Regions from separate parts of the Paraburkholderia sp. SECH2 genome, predicted to be linked through region 1. Evidence: riboswitches for the same ligand, from Rfam matches in the RefSeq annotation. Region 1 holds a riboswitch; each other region holds the start of a gene.

Region 1 (7,244 bases):
GCGATCGACTGCAGGCAATGCAGGACGCCGCAGCATGACCACCGGCAGGCTACGTTCGCGCGCGACTTCGAGTTTCGCTTCGGTGGCGCTGCCGCCGCTGTTTTTGCTGACGACGACATCGAATGCTTCGGCGTCGAACAACGCTCGCTCGCCTTCGAGCGTAAACGGGCCGCGTGTCGCCAGAATTCGCGCACGTGGATTGGTTTCGTGTGCTTCGAGGCAGCGTACGGTCCAGAATTGCTGCGGCCGGATTTCGTCGAGATGCGCGAGCGGTTCGCGGCCAAGTGTGAACAGCGGGCGATTGAATGAGGCTAGCGCGGCCGTGAGTTCTGGCCAATCGCCGACCACGCGCCAGTCGTCGCCGGCTTGCGGCTGCCAGCCCGCGCGACGCAGCGCCCAGCACGGTACGCGCGCCGCACTGCTCGCTTTCGCGGCATTGGCGCTGATCTGCGCGGCGTAGGGATGTGTCGCGTCGATTACGAGGCTAATGCGTTTGTCCTCGATATAACGCGCCATGCCTTCGCTGCCACCGAAGCCGCCTACGCGCACCTCGCATGTCAAATCGTCCGGCACCTTTCCGAGGCCCGCGAGACTGTACACGTGCTCAGGGCCGAGTTGCCTCGCGATTCGCAAGGCGTCGCCGGTTCCGCCGAGCAGCAGAATGCTTGTCATTGCGCGACCCCGATCAGATTGCCCTGGCGGTCAATCGCGAACATTTCGACCGCGACCTGCGGCGGCACGATATCGCGCGCTACAGCCAGCGCATGCTGGCAGACAATGTTGCCGAGCGGCACGTGTTGCGCATGCGCCAACGCGACCGCCTGCTGGCTCGTATTGGCGGCGAGGATCGCCGCTTGTAACGCGTCGTCGGCGCCATATTCGGCGGCCCATGTTGCAAGCCGTTCCAGATCGATGCTCGAATTGCGGCTATGCAGATCGAGGTGCCCGGCTGCCAATTTGCTGAGTTTGCCGAAGCCGCCGCACACGCTCAAGCGCTCGACCGGCGCGCGCTTCATATGTTTGAGCACCGCGCCGACGAAGTCGCCCATTTCGATCAGTGCGATGTCCGGCAGACCGTAATGCGCGCGCATCGCGTCTTCACTTGCGTTGCCGGTGCAGGCCGCGAGATGCAGGTAACCGTTCGCACGCGCGACGTCGATGCCCTGATGAATCGAGGCGATATAGGCCGAGCACGAGAACGGCCGCACGATGCCGGTGGTGCCGAGAATCGACAAACCGCCGAGAATGCCGAGGCGCGGGTTCATCGTTTTCAGTGCGAGTGCTTCGCCGCCTTCGACGCCAATCGTTACTTCGAAGCCGCCTGCGTATCCATGTTCCGCGGCGAGTTCGGTCAGATGTTCGGTCATCATCTTGCGAGGGACGGGATTGATCGCTGGTTCGCCGACTGGCAGCGTGAGGCCGGCGCGTGTCACCGTGCCAACGCCTGGCCCCGCGCGGAATATCACACCCGGTTCGGCAAGCAAACGCACGCGGGCGAATACGATCGCGCCGTGCGTCACGTCGGGATCGTCGCCTGCGTCTTTTACTGTGCCGGCTTCCGCGCCATCGGCGGTCAGGCGGCAGAACACCAGTGGCATCGGCACGAGCCGGCCCTTCGGCAACACGATCTCCGCGACCTCGCTGACGATACCCGCGAGCAACAGACGCGCGGCCGCGAGCGACGTCGCGGTGGCGCAACTGCCGGTCGTGTAGCCGCTACGCAGCGGCGCGGGTTGTTCGGGCGTTTCTTCGCGCATTACGGATGGAATGGTGAGTCGGCTGAACTGGTGGACGTGCTGGATGCGGCGCTCGTGCTTGAGGTGCCGTCCGCGCTGCTGGCCAGCTTCGTAACCTCCAGCAGCGTAATCGGCAACGCCTGGCGCCACGTATCGAAGCCGCCGAGCGGCTGCGCGTCAGCCAGCGCGATGCGAGTCAACGTGCCGCCGTGTTGCTCACGCCACGCCGCCAGCGCTGCCTCGCCTTGCAAGGTCACGGCATTGGCCACCAGACGTCCGCCGTCGCGCAGACGCGCCCAGCAGGCGTCAAGCACACCCGGCACCGTCACGCCACCGCCGATGAACACGGCATCCGGCACAGCCAAACCTTCCAACGCATCAGGCGCGCGGCCGGCCACCAGTTGCAAACCCGGCACGCCCAACGCATCGCGATTGTGTTCGATGAAGCGCTGCCGCTCCGCGTGCCCTTCGATCGCGATCGCGCGGCAGGTCGGGTGTGCGCGCATCCATTCGATGCCAATCGAGCCGCTGCCCGCGCCCACATCCCATAGCAATTCGCCGGGCGTCGGCGCGAGGCGCGCCAGCGTAATCGCGCGGACGTCGCGCTTGGTCAACTGACCGTCGTGGCGAAAGGCGTCGTCAGGCAAGCCGACGGTCAGCGGCAAACGCGGCGCGCCTTCCGTTGCGCGGCATTCAAGCGCGATCAGGTTCAGCGCCGCCACTTCCCCTGCGGGCCACTGGTGCGCGCGGCCATCTATGCACCGCTCCAGATCACCGCCCAGATGTTCCAGCACGGTCATCCGCGTCGCGCCGAAACCGCGTGCATTCAACAGTTCGGCCAGCGCGGCAGGCGTACGCCCGTCGGCACTCAGCACGAAGACGCGCGCGCCGTCGTGCAAATGAGCATTCAGCGTCGGCAACGGCCTTCCCACCAGCGAAACCGTGGCGACATCCTGCAACGGCCAGCCAAGCCGCGCGGCCGCCAGCGACAACGACGAGGGCGCGGGCAGCACCCGCAACTCCCCTGCCGGCAAGTGCCGCGCGAGCGTTGCGCCGACGCCGAACAGCATCGGGTCGCCACTCGCCAGCACACACACGGGCCCTGTCCGCTCCGCCAGCAAAGGCGCGAGATCGAACGGCTTCGGCCATGCCGCACGGCGCGCGGCGAGGCGCGCGGGCAGCATCGCCAGATGACGTTCACCGCCATAAACCACCGACGCTTCCAGCAAAGCGCGCCGCGCGGGCCTCCCCAAGCCGGCGAAGCCGTCATCGCCTATGCCCACCACGGTCAGCCACGCCGGCATGCATCCATCCTCTTTCTGTATCTTCAAATAATCCGCTGTGCCACGCCGATCAAAGCGTCCAGCCTCGTTGTACTGTTCGAAAAAAGGCATAATACAGCCGCCGGTGCCCTTCGGGGCCGAAGAGGGAACACAGTGTCGCTGTGGCTGCCCCCGCAACTGTATGCAGCGAGTCCGCCTGCGCTCCGCGCCACTGGTTCGACCGGGAAGGCCGCGGCGGACCATGACCTGCCAGCCAGGAGACCTGCCGGCCAGACTGTTCGTGCCAGCCTACATCGGGCGGGGTGTACCGATGCCGTAGCAAGGGCCGCTTTGCGGCTTGCTCGGGCCGTCGCGCGACGCTCAACCCGGTGTCCGTCTTGAATCAAGCTTCGCCCTCCACTGCTTTGCCCGACGCGGCTCTCGTGCTGCGGCCCTCGGCGTGTCCGGGGCTGCTGCGCATCGTCGCGGCGCGTGATGGGGGGATTTGCCGGATTAAATTGCCCGGAGGCGAGTTGAGCGCGGCGCAGGCGGCGGTGATTGCTGATGTCAGTGAGCGGCATGCGGCGGGTGTGGTCGAGCTGACCAATCGCGCGAATCTGCAGGTGCGTGGTGTGCGAAGCGGGCATGAGGCGGCGTTGATCGCGGCGCTGGTCGATGCGGGGCTTGGGCCGATTCCGACGGGCGGTGCGGTGGATGCTTCCGGCGTGCTGGTAGCGACCTCGGCGGACGATGTGCGCAATCTGATGGTGAGCCCGACTGCCGGACGCGATCCGTTTGCGCTGTTCGATACAAGGCCGCTTTGCGTCGAACTGCTCACCTTGCTGCAATCCGAACCGCGTTTCGCGGCGCTATCGCCGAAATTCGCGCTACTGCTCGATGGTGGTGAGCGCCTTGCCAGGTTGGATCATCCGCACGATGTCTGGCTAGCAGCCATGCAGGCCGAAGACGGTGTGCGATTTGTGTTCGGATTGGCGGGTTGCCCGTCAGCTGCGGCGAACTCCGATGCCTTCCAACACATCGCGCATAGCGCCGTTGACCATTCTCGTCCGAACTACGCCGGCGCTCTCGCCGCCGTGCTGCCTTCGCAAGTCACAGACCTCGTCTGCGCGCTGCTGCACACGTTCCTCGATCTGGCCGCTCCAGATGACACGCGCATGCGTCACCTGCTCGCCGCGCATTCCATCGACGCCGTATTGCAGCACGCTCAAACGTACGTCGATTTCCCGCTGTCACGCGACACATCGCTTGCAAACTGGCAACGCCCCACACCTGCCGATGCCACTTTGCGACTCGGCGCGCACGCACAGCGAGTTGTGGGAATGCTGCACGTAGGCGGCCAACCGCCGCTCGGACGCCTCGACGCCACGACCTTGCGCGGCCTCGCCACGCTCTCGCAACAGCAAGGCAACGGCACGCTGCGCATGACGCCCTGGCAAAGCGTATTACTGCCCGATATCGCTGCCGATGCCGCGCCCGCCGTGCTCGCTGAAATGAATGCGCTGGGGCTCGCCTGCGATCCCGCACAACCCATTACGCACTTAATCGCCTGCGCCGGTTCCACAGGCTGCGCGAAAAGCCTCGCTAACACCAAAGCCGACGCGTTACTTCTAGCGGATCGCCTGCCCGACGGCGTCGACGTCCATCTGAGCGGCTGTCCGCGCTCATGCGCCGCCGCACATTGCGCGCCGTACACGCTGCTGGCCGCGGCGCCCGGCACCTACGACCTTTATCGCCGCGACGGCCAGCCGGGTTTCGGCTCGTGCGTCGCGCACCAACTCACGATCGAACAGGCCGCCGATATGCTCGACCCATTGGCACACCCGGCCCGGAGCCCCTCAGATGCTTGATTACATTCGCGACGGTCAGGAGATCTATCGCCAATCCTTCGCGACGATACGTGCGGAGGCCGACTTATCGCGTATCCCTGCCGACCTCGAGAAACTCGCGGTGCGCGTGATCCACGCCTGCGGCATGATCGACGTCGTTGAAGATCTTCAGTTTTCCGAAGGCGCAGGCGCCGCGGGCCGTACGGCGCTCGCGCAAGGCGCGCCGATTCTGTGCGACGCCGGCATGGTGGCGCAAGGCATCACGCGCGCTCGACTGCCCGCGAACAACAACGTGATCTGCACGCTCACGCATCAGGACGTGCCTGCGCTCGCGCGCGAACTCGGCAATACGCGCTCGGCCGCCGCGCTCGAATTGTGGCGGCCGCAGCTGGCCGGCAGCGTCGTCGTGATCGGCAATGCGCCGACCGCCCTCTTTCATCTGCTCGATATGCTCGATGCCGGTGCGCCAAAGCCCGCGCTGATCCTCGGCTTTCCGGTCGGTTTCGTCGGCGCGGCCGAATCGAAAGCGATGCTGGCCGAAGACAGCCGCGGCGTGCCCTTCGTCGTGGTTCACGGACGACGCGGCGGCAGCGCGATGGCGGCCGCTGCTGTGAACGCGCTCGCGACGGAGGTCGAGTAAATGACCGTGCAAGGACGTTTATTCGGACTCGGCGTCGGCCCCGGCGACCCGGAACTCATCACGCTGAAAGCGCTGCGTTTGCTGAAAGCGGCACCCGTGGTCGCGTATTTCGTCGCGAAGGGTAAGAAGGGCAACGCCTTCAGCATCATCGAGGCGCATTTGCATGACGCTCAACAGCATCTGCCGCTCGTCTATCCCGTCACGACCGAAGCGCTCGAGCCGCCGCTGTCGTATGAAGCGATCATCGCCGACTTCTACGATACCGCTGCGGAGGTCGTCGCCGGCCATCTCGACGCGGGCCGCGACGTCGCGGTGATTTGCGAAGGCGATCCGTTTTTCTACGGCTCGTACATGTATTTGCACGACCGCCTCGCAGCCCGGTTCGAGGCTGAAGTCGTGCCCGGTGTGTGCTCGATGCTCGGCGGCGCAGCGGTACTTGGCTCGCCGCTGGTGTATCGCAATCAGAGTCTGTCGGTGCTCTCCGGCGTGTTGCCCGAAGACGAACTACGCCGACGTCTCGCCGATGCGGATGCTGCGGTCATCATGAAGCTCGGCCGCAATTTCGATAAGGTGCGGCGCGTGCTCGGCGAACTGGGGCTCGCGCATCGTGCGCTTTACGTCGAACGCGCGACCATGGGCAATCAGCGCATCGTGCCGCTCGACGAAGTCGATCCGATGGCCTCGCCGTATTTTTCGCTGCTCGTGGTGCCGGGGGAAAAATGGCAAGGTTGACGCCACCCGCGATCGTGATTCTCGGTGCGGGCGCGTTGGAGACCGCACGGCGTATCCAGATGCTGTATGCCGGATGCCAGGTTCATGCCTTGCAGGGCCGAGTCGAGGCTGACGTCTCGTACACGGAGCTCCGCGCGCACCTGGGTGATCTGTATGCGCGCGGCACGCCGATCATCGCGTTGTGCGCCGCCGGGATCGTGATCCGTTGCGTGGCGCCCTTGCTGTCGAATAAGGGCGTCGAGCCGCCGGTGCTGGCCGTTGCAGAAGATGGCAGTGCGGTCGTGCCCTTGCTCGGCGGCCTTGCAGGCGTCAACGTGATGGCTCGCGAGATTGCGGCTGCGTTGAACGTGTCGCCAGCGATTACGACGAGTGGCGAATTGCGCTTCGGAACATGTGTGCTCAATCCGCCTGAGGGCTATGCGCTTGCCGATATAGCGCAAGGTAAGCGCTTCGTGTCGGATCTTCTGGCTGGTGAAAGCACGCGCATTGAGGGTGAAGCGCCGTGGCTCGAAGACGCGCAATTGCCGCGCTCGGAATCGGCACGCCTCGCGATCCGCGTAACGCCGCGTGCGTGGGATGGGCGCGATGATGAGTTAGTGATTCATCCGCGGAGTGTGGTGGCGGCGGTGGCCGTTCCGGGTCCGGGTGCGTCTTCCAGCACCGATACAGACCTTGCTGCCAATTCTGATCCTGATACGCAGACGACTTCCGGCGAGCGAATCGCCGCGCTCGTACACGAGGCGTTGAACGCGCACGGTCTTGCACCGCTTTCGCTCGCGGCATTGCTGGTTCCTTCCGAACACATGGCGAACCCGGCGCTCGCCGATGCCGCGGCGAGCCTGAACGTGCCGCTGCGTTTTGCCCATGCGGGCCCGGAGGACGGCGAGCCGCCGAGCAATTTGCTGCACGCCGCGCTGCGCGTCCCTTATCAAACCTTGCATGACGACGCGGAAGCAGGAGTCGCGCTCGCGCTAGCAGCATTGGCAATCGACCCAGACACGATTGGCCGTACACGCGGCCGCTTGAC
Region 2 (7,244 bases), on a different contig from region 1:
GGCCTGCTGGAACGCATCGAGCGTTATGCGCAACGCGCGCTGACGCTCGCCGACGATTTCGTGCAACTCGCGCGCGCCGAATCGCAAACCTATGTGCTCGAACCGGTGAGCATGACCGAGCTATTGATCGACGCCAGCGACGAAGTCTGGCCACAGGCCCACGCCAAGCGCATCACGCTGCAAACCGATACGGCCGACGGAACCGATGCCGACGACGGCCACTGGATCTGCGCCGACCGGTCGCTGATGACGCGCGCGCTCGTCAACATTCTGAACAATGCGGTCAAGTACAGTCCGCCGGATACGCAGATCACGTGCAGCCTGAAGAGCCTCGGCGGTCCCAGCGCTCCACGCGGCCTTGCGCAAATGGCCGCGCCCGCTGCGGCAAAACGTGTATCGTGCACGATTCGCGACGAAGGCTATGGGATTCCCGAGGAGCAGCAGGCGGGCCTGTTCGAGCGCTTCCGGCGCTTTCACGAGACGGAGCGGCCGGAAGTGGGCGGCGCCGGATTGGGTATGGCATTCGTCAAGACGGTCGTGACGCGCCATGGCGGCGATGTCGAGGTGGTCAGCGCGCCAGGCAAGGGGACTGCATTTACGATTTCCCTGCCGGCACTCGACGAAGCGCAAGCCGACGTGTCCACAACGCCACGCTTATGACTATGAACACTCATCTTATCGAAGCGAGAAGCCGGTGAAAGCGATATTGATCTGTGCCGCGCTCGCCGCGGCGAGTCTGACCGGATGCGCGGGTTTGAACGCCGACGTGCACACGGCGAATCCTTCGGCCGTGCTGCAGGGCGAGCGCACCTATACGATTGCGCGCATGCCGTCGCAGGATTCCAGTGCGGATCATCCGCAATTTGAAACCATGCTGCGCGATGAGCTGGCGAAGAACGGCTTCACCGATTCGGCGGCCAAGTCTGCGCACTATTTACTGTCGATTGCGTATGACACGCGGCCGGCCGCGATCGGCGTGGGCGCGACTGACTGCGCGCCCGGTGCGTGCGAACGCTCGCCCGAACCGCCGTTTTCGCTATTCGGCGGACGCGCTTATCAGCACGCGCTGACGCTGCGGTTCTTCGAGCAGTCGAGCGGACAGGAAGTCTACAAGGTGAGTGCGGCCAGCAGCGATCGAGATCCCGACCCGTTGCATGCGATGCCGGTGCTCGTGAAAAGCGCGCTGGCAAAATTTCCGTTCGATGCGCCGCCGGACTGGCGCGTGAAACTGCGGGCCGATCAGGCGGGCGGCGTGCCGGCTGTGGTTTCGCTCAAGCCTCTCCAGCCATAGCAGTCAGACTTCTGCGCCCGCATTTACTCCGGCGCTTTGTCGTCTTCCGGCCAGCGATTTTCGAAAACGCACTCGGCAAGCGGCATGCGGCTCGCCCAACGCTCGGTTTCCAGCATCGGCTCGCTGTAGAACTGATCGACGTGGCCGAGACACAGAATCGCCACCGGCCGTGCGCCCTCGGGCATATGTAGCAGCGTGCGCACCGTGTCGACGTCGAATAGCGACACCCAGCCCATTCCCAGACCTTCCGCGCGCGCGGCCAGCCACATGTTCTGGATCGCGCACGCTACGGAAGCCAGATCCATTTCCGGCAAGGTGCGGCGTCCGAAGATGTGACGCTCGCGGCCGTCCATCAGCGCCATCACCAGCAGTTCGCCGCATTCCAGCATGCCTTCCACTTTCAGCTTCATGAACTCTTCGCGACGCTTGCCGAGTGCATCGGCAGTGGCGAGGCGTTCGCTTTCGACGGTTGCGTGCAGCGCGCTGCGCAAGGCCGCGTCGGTAATGCGCGCGATGCGCCACGGCTGCATGAAGCCGACGCTCGGTGCGTGATGCGCTGCATCGAGCAGACGTTGCAATACGGCAGGCTCAACCGGGTCGCGCACGAAATGGCGCATGTCGCGCCGCTCGTAAATCGCGCGGTAGACGGCTTCGCGCTCGGAATCGTTAAAAGGCTTCGCCATGGAACAGGGCGGCCGTGAAGGCCGGGTTGGAGGGCCAATAAGCATGCATATAGGTTGCCACGATCGAGCCTGCGCGGAACACGGCCTCGCCGGGGGCATCGAGATTTGGCCGGGTGGCTGTACGCAGCGGCGTGAGCGGCGTCGTCAGCTTCGAGTAGTGAAACGTGTGGCCGGTCATTGAACCGTGCAGACTGTCGATCTGTTGCATGCCGAGCGCGGTGAAGCGCTTTTGCATTGTTGCATGGCCGGGCAGGAGGCCTAGCATCGGCGTTGTGGTGCCGCCCGTGTCGGTCAGCTCATCGAGCAGGTAGAGCATACCGCCGCATTCGGCAACGACCGGTTTGCCTGCTGCAGCGTGTGCGCGGATCGTTGCGGCACTGCGTGTGTTGCCAGCGAGCAATTCAGCATGCAGTTCGGGATAGCCGCCTGGCAGGTACAGGGCGTCGGCGTGCTCCGGCAACGCTTCGTCGGCGAGCGGTGAGAAGTAGTCGATGCGCGCGCCGAGTGTCTCCAGCAGCGTGACGTTGGCCGGATAGATGAACGAGAACGCGGCATCGCGCGCAATGGCGATGCGCTTGCCTTCCAGAAGACGCGGCGGCGCTTCTTCTATCGGCGTGCCGAATTCGACCGGCGGCGGCAATTCGGCCAGCGCGGTTTGCGCGAGCGCATCGGCGGCACGATCCAGACGCGCGTCCAGATCGTCGATTTCCGCCGCCTGATGCAGGCCGAGATGGCGATCGGGCAGTTCGATTTCGTCGTTGCCGCTGATGTGTCCGCACCAGCGCAGGTCTGGCGGCAAAGCCTCTTCGAGCATCTGCGCGTGCCTTGGCGAGCCGACGCGATTGGCGAGCACGCCGTAAAACGGTACCTCCGGCTTGAATTGCGCAAGGCCGAAAGCGACCGCGCCGAAGGTCTGCGCCATCGCTTTCGCCGAAATCACCGCGAGCACCGGCACGCCGAATGTGGTTGCCAGATCCGCGCTGCTCGGTGTGCCGTCGAACAGACCCATCACGCCTTCGATCAGGATCAGATCCGCTTCGGCCGCCGCCTGCGCGAGCAGGTTGCGACAGGCGGTTTCGCCCACCATCCACAGATCGAGCGACAGGACCGGCGTGCCGCTGGCACGCGCGAGGATCATCGGGTCGAGAAAGTCGGGGCCGGTTTTGAATACGCGCACGCGTCGCCCCAGCCGCCGATGGTAGCGCGCGAGACCCGCGGTAATCGTGGTCTTGCCTTGGCCCGACGCGGGAGCGCTAATGAACAGGGCGGGGCAAGCGGACATCGCTCAGAACTCCACGCCGCGCTGCGCTTTCACGCCTTGCTCGCGATACGGGTGTTTGACGATGCGCATTTCGGTGACGAGGTCGGCGGCTTCGATCAGCGCGTCCGGCGCGTGACGGCCGGTCACCACCACGTGCAGCATCTCCGCGCGCCCGGTCAGTACCGACAGCACTTCGTCGAGCGGCAGGTATTCGTACTTCAGCACGGTGTTCAGTTCGTCGAGGATCACCATCTGATAGTCGCCGCTTTCGATCATGCGGCGTGCTTCGTTCCACCCTTTGCGCGCGGTGGCGATGTCGGCGTCGCGATTCTGCGTGTTCCAGGTATAGCCGTCGCCCATCGTGACGAAGTCGCAATTGGCGATCGCGCCGAGAAAGTCGCGTTCCGACGTATGCAGCGCGCCCTTGATGAACTGCACGACGCCGAGGCGCATGCCATGCCCAAGCACGCGCACGGCCATGCCGAACGCTGCGGTGGTTTTGCCTTTGCCGGTGCCGGTATTGACGATCAGCAGACCTTTTTCGACGGTGGCGCTGGCCTGCTTTTTCTCGTGGCCCTCGCGCCGGCGTTCGGTCATGCGTTGATGCGATTCGGGATCGGTCTTCATGGAAGGTCCTGTTCTTGAGTGTCGTTGTTTGCGTGTTCGCAGGCGAGGCGGGCGGTGGTCGATGCTATCGCGACGGTGATGCCGGCATGTACGGTTTTGCGCACGAGTAGCCGTGCGTTGGCGGTATCGGCTGCAAACGAGGCAACTGGGGTCATTGAGCTAATTGAGGCATGGGCCGCATCAGATTCGGTCGCCGCAGCGAGCAAGGCGCACGGCTCGCAGACGCCGTCTATGCCGAGGTGCTCGCGTGCGGCCGCCGACGGATCCTCCACGGAGATCGCCGCAATCTGCTCACGGCTGAACAGCTTCAACGGCAGCGCATGACGTGCGCAAAATTCGAGCAGGCCGGTTTCGTGGGCTTTGACGTCAACCGAGGCGATCGCGCTGATTTCGTCGAATGAATGCGAGCCGAGCGTGGCGCGCACAGCCGTTTCGATTTCCTCGGCGGAGCTGTGCAAACGACAACCGATGCCGACGGTTAGCGTTTTCCTTGCGTGGCGCTGGGATTCGCTGCCGACTTTCACCGCATCCCGCGCCAAAGCCAGCGACGCCACACCGCCGATCACCACGATCGCCGGCGACCCGAGCCCGGCGCGCGAGACCGTATCGGCGAACTCGCCGAGCCGCGCGAGCGCATGCCGTTGCTCGGGGCGCGTGGCCGATTCGATCGCGGCGCACGGCGTATCGGCGCTCATCCCGGCTGCGAGCAATGTGTCGACGATTTCGTTCAGTCGCCGCATGCCCATGTAAATCACCAGCGTCATTCGCGTAGCGACGAGCGCGGCCCAGTCCGGCTCGCCGCTGCCGGCGCCGTGTCCGGTGACGAACACCACGCCTTGCGCGTGATCGCGATGCGTCACAGGAATGCCGATTGCCGCGGGCGCCGCAATCCCGGCGGTGATGCCGTTGATCACGTCGACGCTAATGCCTGCGGCATGGAGCGCTTCTTGTTCTTCGCCGCCACGGCCGAATACGAACGGATCGCCGCCTTTCAAACGGGCGACGCTGCGTCCCGCCCGCAAATGCTCGAGCATTTGCGCGACGATGCCGGCCTGCGGCGTCGACGGATGGCCGCCGCGTTTGCCGACATACACGACCAGTGCGTCGGCGCGCGCAAACTGCAGTACCTCAGGATTCACCAGATCGTCGACCAGCACCACATCGGCTTGCGCCAACGCGCGCGTCGCTTTGAGCGTCATCAGTTCGACGTCGCCGGGGCCGGCGCCGATCAGCCAGGCGCGGCTCATCGCGGCGTGCATGGCGCACGCCATGTCGTGACAAGCGGGAGCGGGCGAGGCGCGAAGATGCCGGAGGCGGCAGAAATTGAGGTCATGCGGTGCAACAGATTACGCGCAACGAAAAACGCCGCTCGCCGCGTTTCCCACAGGAAAACGCCAACGGCCGCGCCACGTCGTGCTTCAGCGCCTTCACATCCGTCCCTCGCGGATTCCGGCGGCCGGCAGCGTGACGTTCGCTGCCTCCGCGTCTGGCCGGTATCCGGGCTGGCGGCCTCATGCGTTTTGCCTTCCCGTCCGGATTCGTCGGACAGTGGCATCAAAAACGCATGCGCGATGCGAAAGCACCGCAGGTCGCTTACCGTTGCGGGGACAGCACAGGTTGAGCGCAGCGAGCGCGGCCTGTTTCCCGTTTAACTGCACATGCGATCGCATATGCGGGCACCAAACGCGCGCATACGATAGCACACGGCAGGCCGCGCCGGCACTGTGGAAAGGCCTTGCCGAAGCCCGCGTTTCCTTGACGGCAGGGGGCGCTCGGCCTAAACTCGCACGCACTTTGGTGCTCGTGTGCGCGCTCGTGCGCATGCAGTTAAACGGGAAACAGGGTGCCCACCTGCAATGGACCGGGTCAACCTGTGCTGCCCCCGCAACGGTAAGCGAAAAGCGGTGCGTTCTTGAGCGCCGCGGAGCCGGCTTCGATGTCCACGCGCAAGGCCGCGTCGGCATATAACCACTGGGCGAGAAACCACTCGTCCGGGAAGGGGAAGCGGCGCTTTCGCCAGCCCGGATACCGGCCAGACTACGAAGAACGACCATCGCGGGGATGCGGTGGCGCGTTCATGACCTCATTCTCGTTTCCAGTTTTTGGTTGCCTCGGCAACGCCGTTGTTCGTCCCCGTGTTTTGTTAATGTCGTGGTTTGGGGTATGTGCCCCGTTTGCCCGGCCTATACACGATGCCTCGGCGTGCACGAGCAACTCCTACGGATGGACCTCACGATGCAAACTCAAATGCGCAAGATCCCCGTCACCATCGTCACGGGCTTTCTCGGCAGCGGCAAGACCACGCTGCTGCGGCACATTCTTCAGCATGCGGGCGGCAAGCGCATCGCGGTGATCGTCAACGAGTTCGGCGAACTCGGCATCGACGGGGAAATCCTCAAGGGTTGCGGCATCGGTTGTGATGAGAACGGCGTTGAGGCCGAAGGGCAACTGTATGAACTCGCGAACGGCTGCCTGTGCTGCACCGTGCAAGAGGAGTTTTTCCCGGTGATGGAAAAGCTGGTGGAGCGCCGCGAGCAGATCGATCACGTGCTGATCGAAACGTCAGGTCTCGCGTTGCCGAAGCCGCTGGTGCAGGCGTTCAACTGGCCGCAGATCAAGAATAGCTTTACCGTCGACGCGGTCGTCACCGTGGTAGACGGCCCGGCCGCGTCGAGCGGCCAGTTCGCCGACAACCCGGTCGCCGTCGATGCGCAACGCAAGGCCGATCCGAATCTCGATCACGAATCGCCGCTGCACGAATTGTTCGAAGATCAATTGTCGGCCGCTGATCTGGTGATTCTGAACAAAACGGATCTGCTCGACGAAGCGCATCAAGCTTCTGTCGAAGCCATCATCCGCGAAGAAATTCCACCGCAAGTGAAGATCGTGCGCGCGCAGATGGGGCAACTCGACCTGCATACGTTGCTGGGTCTCGAAGCGGCCTCGGAAGAGACAATCCATCTACGCCACGACCATCACGGTTCGGCCGAAGACGCCGATCACCATCACGACGAGTTCGATTCGGTGGTGGTGCACGCGAATGTTTCGTCGCGCGAAGCTGTGATCGCCGCGTTGCAAGGGCTCGTCGAAACCAACACGATTTACCGCGTCAAAGGTTTCGCGGCGCTGCCGGGTGCGGCGATGCGTCTGGTGATACAGGGCGTGGGCCGCCGATTCGATAGTTACTTCGACCGGCGCTGGCAAGCGGGTGAAACGGGCGCCGAGCAACAAAGCCGCTTTGTGCTGATCGGCGAAGACCTCGACCAGGCCGCGTTGCAACAGGCATTCGACGCCGCCTTGGGCGCCGTGGCGAACGCTCAGCCGCAACAGGCGTAACCGGTCATGCATCTGCTGCGCACCACGCCGGGCGGTTTTGTCGACG
Region 3 (7,244 bases), on a different contig from region 1:
AGCGCATCGCGCACGGCCTTGCGGTCAGGACCGCCGGCGCGCAGCGCATAGGCGGCGATGATGACGGCGTCATACGCATACGCGTTGAACGCGTCCGGCTCGCGGTGGTATTTCGCCTCGAAGCGTTTAACGAAGCTTTGCACTTCAGGCCCGGATTCACCGGGGAAGAAGCTGGTGTTCGTCGCCACGCCATTGACGGCCTCACCGCCGAGTTCGAGGAATTTCGGCGAATACACGGAACTGGCCGCAGCAATCGGCAGGTTGATGCCGCTCGTTCTCGCCTGGCGGGCGATCTGCGCGCCGTCGGAGTAGTACGAGATCAGCACGATGCCATCCGGATTCGCAGCGCTCACGCGCACCAGCGTCGCGCGGAAATCTTTCTCGGCCGACTGATAGCCTTCGGCCGCAACGACTTGCGCGCCGCGTTCATTGGCGGCTTTGACGAAGACGTCCTTGCTGGTGCGTCCCCAGTCGGTGTTCAGATAGAGCACGGCGATGCGCTTGAGGCCGAGCGTTTTCACGGCGAGGTCGGCAAGCAGCGGCTGCGCGTCGGCCTGGCTGACCGATGGGCTCCAGATGTAGTCGCCGCCTTTGGTGAAGTCAGGATGCGAGTTGGTGAAACCGAGTTGCACGAGGCCCGCATGCTGATAAATCGGCGACGCCGCCATCGAAGCGGGACTCGAGAAGTCGCCGAGTTCGATCAGGATGCGCGGGTCGTTGACGAATTTCTGCGCGATCGTGATGGATTGGCGTGGATCGCTCTGGCTGTCTTCGAAGACGTAGTTCAGCGGACGGCCGTTGATGCCGTTGTGGCTGTTGATCTCATCTAATGCAAGATCGAAACCAGCTTTCCATTGCGCGCCGTACTGAGCGTTCTGGCCGGTCAGCGGGCCGCTGACGCCTATCAGGATCGGATCGCCCGAAGGTGGCGCGGCGATGGCCGTTGTTGTCGTTATCGCCGATGCGGCCAGCAGCAGAAGTGCCGTGAGGCGAGTGGCCCACGATGGGCGCAGGCTTGATGGGTTCGACATGGCTCCAGGCTCGGTTTGCTTGAGATTGGAGTGAGTGTCGGATGTGCCCCGGCTTCGGGCAACCAAGCGATTTGCATAACGTTATGCAGCCATGGCACTTGTCCACAGAAAATGTTCATAGGGTTGTTGATAACAACGGGGCATCGTACCTAAGTGCTTGACGCAGATCGGTTTGTTGCTTGCGGTGCGGGGAGACGCAGCGATGATCGCCGACACGGTTGGCGCGGAGCGGCGCATTGCAGAGGGGTGGCTTATCCACAGAAAACGTTCACAAGCCTGTGGATAACATTCCGGCAAACGCGCCAAGTACTTGATGTATTTGGCTTCTCTCGCGCTGCACGTCGGCGTGACCGCGGCTCGCACGGTCACGCCGTTCACATCAAAGGTAAGCAGACTTCGCGGCGCTGCGGCTCGCGGGAGCCAGCAATTTGCTGCGCTCAACGAGCGCGCCGAACAGCAGTCCAACGGTCGTCCACATAATCACCTGCATGCCGATGGCCGCGACGCGGAATTTCCACAACAGCACCGCCGGGAAAGCCGCCGGCACTTCGTTGATCGTCGGCATCGACAGTTGCACGGCCGCAATGATCGCAACGAACACCACGCCCGCCACGATCGAACCATTCCATGCGCCCAACTTCAGTGCCGCGCGGCGTCGAACCTTCAGCGAAAACACCATTGCAGCCAGCGAGATCGCAATCATCAGGAAGAACAAGCCGGTCCGCATCCCGATCGTCTCGGGGTCGCCCACCGAGGGTGGATTCGCCGGGTACTTGATGTTCGGGACAATCACCAGCGTGATAAACGCGCCAAGCGCGAGCCATGCGGACAACGCGCGCGCACTCAGCGTACCGACGCGGCCATACGCATACGCGAACACCAGCGAGAACAGCCCACCGAACGCGGCGCCGTACGTCACCACGCCCGTCAACAGTCCGAGACCCGCCTGGGTGCCGCGGCTCACCAGTTCGGGTTCGGGCGCTTCGCCTTTGGCGGCGTCGGCCTTTTCCTCGAAGGAAATCGCCTGATCGACCTGCGGTTCGCCCACCAATCTCGCGAAGCCGAACGTGAGCAATCCCGCGGCGATGCCTGCAAGCATCCCGCGTACCAACAATTTACCGACCATGTTCGACTCCGTTAGTGGCAGGGAAAGCCGAGCAGATGGCGGCCGTCGTGCACGAATTCGTGCACATACATGCCGGGCACCAGCGACGTGGCGCCCTGCTCCGCACCAACGAAATACAGCGCGAGCAACAGCAGCAAGCCGCCGAACACGACCCAAGGCAGCAGTTCACGCAGCGGAATCGGCGTGGGTTGGGCGACGGGCTGTGTCGTGGAATCGAAAACAGCGTTGGACATAATGGACATCTCCTGGGGGTAACGCGCCCCGATAGTCGATTGAAGAGGGATGGTGCGAAGCTCAGGTCTGGCTTTCGGCTCATGAATGCCGATTACAGTGGCGCGACCGCGCCGGGCTCTCACCGGCTTCCGTGCTTCGCAGTGACGCTATTCTACGCGCTAAACTTTGCCTCCCGGCAATGCAAAGCATGTACGCGGCGTCCCGCTCTAGTCCGGTCTTTATGGAAATCAATTGAATGGACATACGGCTGTTACTGATCAGCCACGCATCGACCGCGGCGATGCGCGCGGGCCGCTTCCCTGCCGACGACCCGCTCGACGCACGCGGCCTCGCCGAAGCCGCCGCCGCACGAGCGCGTCTGTCGATTCCGGATGACGCGGCAGTTTTCGTCAGCCCTGCGGTTTGTGCGCGCGACACGGCGTCGGCCTTGGGGCTCGGTGCCGCGGCGTCGGTCGACGAGCGGCTGGCAGATATGGACTACGGCCTGTGGCACGGCCGCCGCCTTGCCGATCTCGCGGTCGAAGCACCACACGACCTCGCCGCATGGACACACGATCCCGACACGGCCGCGCACGGCGGCGAGTCGTTCAGTCAACTCGTGAAGCGGGTGGGACAGTGGCTCGATGCGCTAAACGGTGCGTTGAGCGAGGACGTCATACAAGGCAACACACAGACCGTGGTCGCCGTCACGCACGCGCCTGTGATCCGGGCCGCGATCGTTCATGCACTCGGCGCGCCGCCGGGCGTGTTTCCGCACATCGAAATCGCGCCGCTCTCGATGGTCGAGTTGCGACGCTCGCGACGCGGCTGGACATGGTGGCCAGCATCACAATAACGGCTACGCTCGGATAGTCCGAAACGCACGTGCCCGCTCACTTGCCCGATACAACCAGCCTCAACTTGCTCGAATCAGCCCGCGTCAACGTGATATCGGTCCGTTTGGCGCGCGTGCCAAGATAAAAATGCTGACGTCCCGGTGAATTCTGATCATGCGTCGCGTCCGGCAGGCACGAGGCGATGTCCGCCGCGACACCCTGCAGCGCGTCCGCGCTCGAACCGGCGTCGTGATGCGGCGTCCACGTGCATTGATAACTCCCGCGGCTCGCCGAACACTGGGCGTCATCGCCGTAGGGTTGCGCGACGCCCTTGCCGTCATCCGGTGTCAGCGAAGCCAGGCCGTCCGGCGCCGCCGCGACGATCCGTTTGAGCGATGCACACGGGCTAGGCGCATCGTCAGCATTCGCGCTGCACGGCAGCAATGCGCCAAGTGATACAGCGGCGATCGCGGCCGCGAGAATTCGGGTCTTGTTCATGTCGGCACAGTCCTTTGAAAGCTGGCCTTATCTCCGTAGCACGGTTCATGCCTTGCCGAACAACGCCGCCAGCCCCTGCGCCGATGCAAAAATCCCCTTCGCGTCGTGCCCGACGCCGTCGATCACAAACGTACGATGCTTCGCAGCCCCTTCCGGATCCCGCGACGCCATATAGCGCGCGTAAGCCAATCCGCGCTCCAACCGATGCTCGCCTTGCGTCTGCGCAGCGCATGAACGGTCAAGTGCCGAATGCTGCGGATCGCAATCCGCGCCGCCGAGCAGCACGGTGACGTCACGACGCGCATAGCGTGATTCGAGCGCATCAGCGGAGCTCGAATCACCGTCGCTCGAAGCATAGGCCGGCAAATCTTCGAGCCCATACTTCCAGCGATTGAACGACGGACATGCCGTCGCATCGAACGCCACGAATTCACCTGATGCTGTCGGCCGCATCGCATCGAAGTACACGTACGACGAAGGATTCGCGACCACATAGCGCAGCGCAATTCCGCGCGCGACGAGCGGCGCCTCACCGCGCGTCACCACGGCATAGCGCTGCACCACCTGGCCACCGCCCGAATGCCCGGCGATCACCACCTCGGTCAGCGACGCAAACTGCTCACGCGACGCCAGCGTCTGCAGAATGGCGTCGAGCACATCGAACGAACTGAGCGGCGCCGGACCTTCGGCGTTGTCGCCGCCCATCCAGCTAGTCCATTCCCAATGCAGCGTGGATGGCGGTAACGCATGCGCGCCAACGTCGGCACTCGCGAGGAACTGCGGCACGATCAGCAGCGTATCGGCCGCATCGCCACCAGCCAGTGCGCACGCGCGCTCCGCCAGATTGAAGTACGTGTCCGCATTTCGCAGGCGTCCGTGAATCAGAATCACGGCACGCTTGACGTCATGCGTCGGCGCAAGCCAGTCGCCGTTCGCGAACACCGGCACGGTGCCGCTACCCGCAAGCGTCGCGACACTCAGATGCCGGCTCGCGACGACGGCAACCGGACGTTCATTTGGCGCGCGTTCGTCATCGGTAATCAAAGGCTGGGTCATGCAATAAGCTCGTGAGTCATCTAATCAGTCTGGCTAGTGGCGGTTAACGCGTGACGAACTTCGCCGTTGCGCCGCCCGGCTCACGTCCCGAGCGCGTGAAATACACCATCGCAAGCGACACGAAACCGGCAAAAATCAGGTAGAACGCCGGCGTCAGACTGCTGCCGGTCAGGTGCGTCAAAGCGGTGATGGTGAGCGGCGCCATGCCGCCGAACAGCGTCACCGCAATGTTGTACGACAGCGCCACGCCCGCCGAACGGCTGCGCACCGGAAACAGCGTCGCGAGCATGCCGGGGTGCGAACCGGACATGGCGGCAAGGAACACCGTTGCGACCATCTGCGCGATGAACAGATGCCCCGGCGTGGGATTCGTCACGACGAAGTGATACAGCGGATACACGCACACCATCCACGTGATCACAATCGGATAGAACAGCCGGTACGCGCCGTAACGATCGGCAAGCTTGCCGGACAGCGGAAACAGGAACAGATTCAGCACGCCCGACACGAACGCGCCGAGCAGCGCGGTGGACAGCGGCAGATGCAATTGCCGCTCGACATACACCGACAGATACGAGTGCCACACATAATTGGTCGCCGCGCCGATGATGATCACGCCCATCGCACAGATCGCCGCGTCGCCGTTATCGCGGAAGAACTGGCGCACCGTCACGCGCAGCGGCTTGTCCTTTTGATCGAGCAAGCGCTCGAACTCCGGCGATTCCGCCACCCGATGCCGGATGTAGAAACCGAACGGCCCCGCCAATGCGCCGAACAGAAACGGCAGGCGCCAGCCCCACGCCACCAGTTGCTCATGCGTGAGCTGCGTGGTCAGCAGATAACCGACGCCTGACGAAAGCAGCAACGCGAACGCCTGCGCCGACATATTGAAGCTGCCGTAGAACATCTTCTTGTGCGGCGGCGCGTACTCGACCAGCATCGCCGAGGCCGTCGCGAACTGCCCGCCCACCGAGAGCCCTTGCAACAGCCGCGCGAGCACCACGAGCAACGGCGCCGCGATGCCGATGCTGGCATAGCCCGGCGTGAGGCCCATCAACAGCGTGCTCGCCGCCATCGAAATGATCAGCAGCGAGAGCGCTTTGCGCCGCCCTGCCCGGTCCGCGTAGATGCCGAGCAGAATGCCGCCGATCGGCCTCACGATAAAGCCCACGGCGAACGTGGCGAGCGTCAGCATGATCGACACGAAACCGCTGCCGCCAGGAAAGAACACCTGCGCGATGATCTTTGCGAAGTAGCCGTAGATCAGAAAATCGAACCACTCGAGCCCGTTGCCGAGCACTGAGGCAAAGATCGCGCGCCGCACCATCGAGGGGCTCAGTCCGTTCGATGCCTCCAAAGCGGACGCCGCATCGTCACGCCGATTCAAACTCGCCTCGCTCATTGCTCGCATCCTTTGGTGTCGAACATCGCCGACAACGCGCAGACCGACGTCAACATGCGCGCGCCGTTGTGACCCACACCCGGCACGATATGAAAACTCTGCTTCAACCCTTCCGGATGACGCGACTGGATGTAGCGGTAATACGCCTCTGCACGCGCGACACGCTGCGGACCTTGCGCTTCGGCGGCACAGCTTCTATCGAGCGCGCTTTGCTGCGGATCATCGTCCGCGCCGCCGACCAGGTAGTCAATGCGGCGCGACGCATACGTCGCTTCGAGTTGCGCAGGCGAGCGGTCATCCAGGTACGGCGGCCGATTGTCCATGCCGTATTTCCATTGATTGAAATCGGCGCATTGTGCGGCATCGAACGGCGCCGCTACACCTTGCGCATTCGGCCGTTGTGCATCGAAATACGCATACGTCGACGGGCTCGCCACCACGTAGCGCACGTCGATGCCTTCATCCGTCAGCACGCCGATGTTATGCGCCGCCACCGCGTAGCGCTGCACGACCTGGCCACCACCTGAATGCCCCGCGAACACGACGTGCCGCAGATTCGGAAACAGCTTGCGATCCGCGAGACGCGTGACGATCGCGTCGAGCACTGCATACGAACTGATGGGCTGCGGCGCCCGCGCCGCTTCGCCGCCCATCCACGCGTCGCCGGTCCAGCGCAACAGATTGGCCGGTTCGTTATGCATACGCGTGTCGAGCGTGGCGAGGAACTGCGGCGCGATCAGGAGCGTGCTATCGGGATCCGCATGAGCGGCGTCGCGTGCATTCTGCGCGGTGCGGAAATACACGTCCGCGTTGCGCAGTTTGCCGTGAATCACGATCACCGCACGCGTCACCTGCGGCTGCGCGACGGTCCAATCCTTCGACAGGTACAGCGGAAATTCAGCTTGCCCTTGCGGCGCGTCGATCACAAACCGTGTATCCGAGATCGTCGCCACCGGTTTCAGATGCGACTCGTAGGCATGCACCGCGAATGCCGGTTGCGCGAGCAACGCCAGCATGGCGGCACCGGCTGCCGCGCACCCCATCGCCAGACGTCGTGAAAGATTGAATGTCATGCAGCTTGC

What was found. A riboswitch is a leader RNA that binds a small molecule or an ion and turns the genes downstream of it on or off. The one in region 1 is predicted to bind cobalamin.
Region 2: another riboswitch for cobalamin. It lies ahead of cobA (uroporphyrinogen-III C-methyltransferase); the one in region 1 lies ahead of cobG (precorrin-3B synthase).
Region 3: another riboswitch for cobalamin. It lies ahead of M0D66_RS20330 (CbtB-domain containing protein); the one in region 1 lies ahead of cobG (precorrin-3B synthase).

The regions. Positions count from the first base shown of each region.
Region 1 covers NZ_JALPRH010000005.1:97,381-104,624, forward strand. The annotation lists gene M0D66_RS11555 (cobalt-precorrin-6A reductase) at 1-672, opposite strand, end outside; gene M0D66_RS11560 (cobalt-precorrin-5B (C(1))-methyltransferase) at 669-1,757, opposite strand; gene cbiE (precorrin-6y C5,15-methyltransferase (decarboxylating) subunit CbiE) at 1,757-3,040, opposite strand; cobalamin riboswitch at 3,125-3,304, shown strand; gene cobG (precorrin-3B synthase) at 3,397-4,866, shown strand; gene M0D66_RS11575 (precorrin-8X methylmutase) at 4,859-5,485, shown strand; gene M0D66_RS11580 (precorrin-2 C(20)-methyltransferase) at 5,486-6,217, shown strand; gene cobJ (precorrin-3B C(17)-methyltransferase) at 6,205-7,244, shown strand, end outside.
Region 2 covers NZ_JALPRH010000029.1:88,490-95,733, forward strand. The annotation lists gene M0D66_RS32545 (CHASE2 domain-containing protein) at 1-660, shown strand, start outside; gene M0D66_RS32550 (DUF4136 domain-containing protein) at 695-1,291, shown strand; gene bluB (5,6-dimethylbenzimidazole synthase) at 1,315-1,974, opposite strand; gene M0D66_RS32560 (cobyrinate a,c-diamide synthase) at 1,958-3,256, opposite strand; gene cobO (cob(I)yrinic acid a,c-diamide adenosyltransferase) at 3,260-3,862, opposite strand; gene M0D66_RS38005 (cobalamin biosynthesis protein) at 3,859-4,416, opposite strand; partial or broken gene cobA (uroporphyrinogen-III C-methyltransferase) at 4,393-5,109, opposite strand; cobalamin riboswitch at 5,333-5,561, opposite strand; cobalamin riboswitch at 5,641-5,914, shown strand; gene cobW (cobalamin biosynthesis protein CobW) at 6,098-7,198, shown strand; gene cobN (cobaltochelatase subunit CobN) at 7,205-7,244, shown strand, end outside.
Region 3 covers NZ_JALPRH010000012.1:26,751-33,994, forward strand. The annotation lists gene M0D66_RS20320 (ABC transporter substrate-binding protein) at 1-1,031, opposite strand, end outside; gene M0D66_RS20325 (CbtA family protein) at 1,411-2,157, opposite strand; gene M0D66_RS20330 (CbtB-domain containing protein) at 2,169-2,390, opposite strand; cobalamin riboswitch at 2,433-2,572, opposite strand; gene M0D66_RS20335 (histidine phosphatase family protein) at 2,627-3,226, shown strand; gene M0D66_RS20340 (hypothetical protein) at 3,264-3,704, opposite strand; gene M0D66_RS20345 (alpha/beta hydrolase) at 3,750-4,760, opposite strand; gene M0D66_RS20350 (MFS transporter) at 4,804-6,162, opposite strand; gene M0D66_RS20355 (alpha/beta hydrolase) at 6,159-7,235, opposite strand.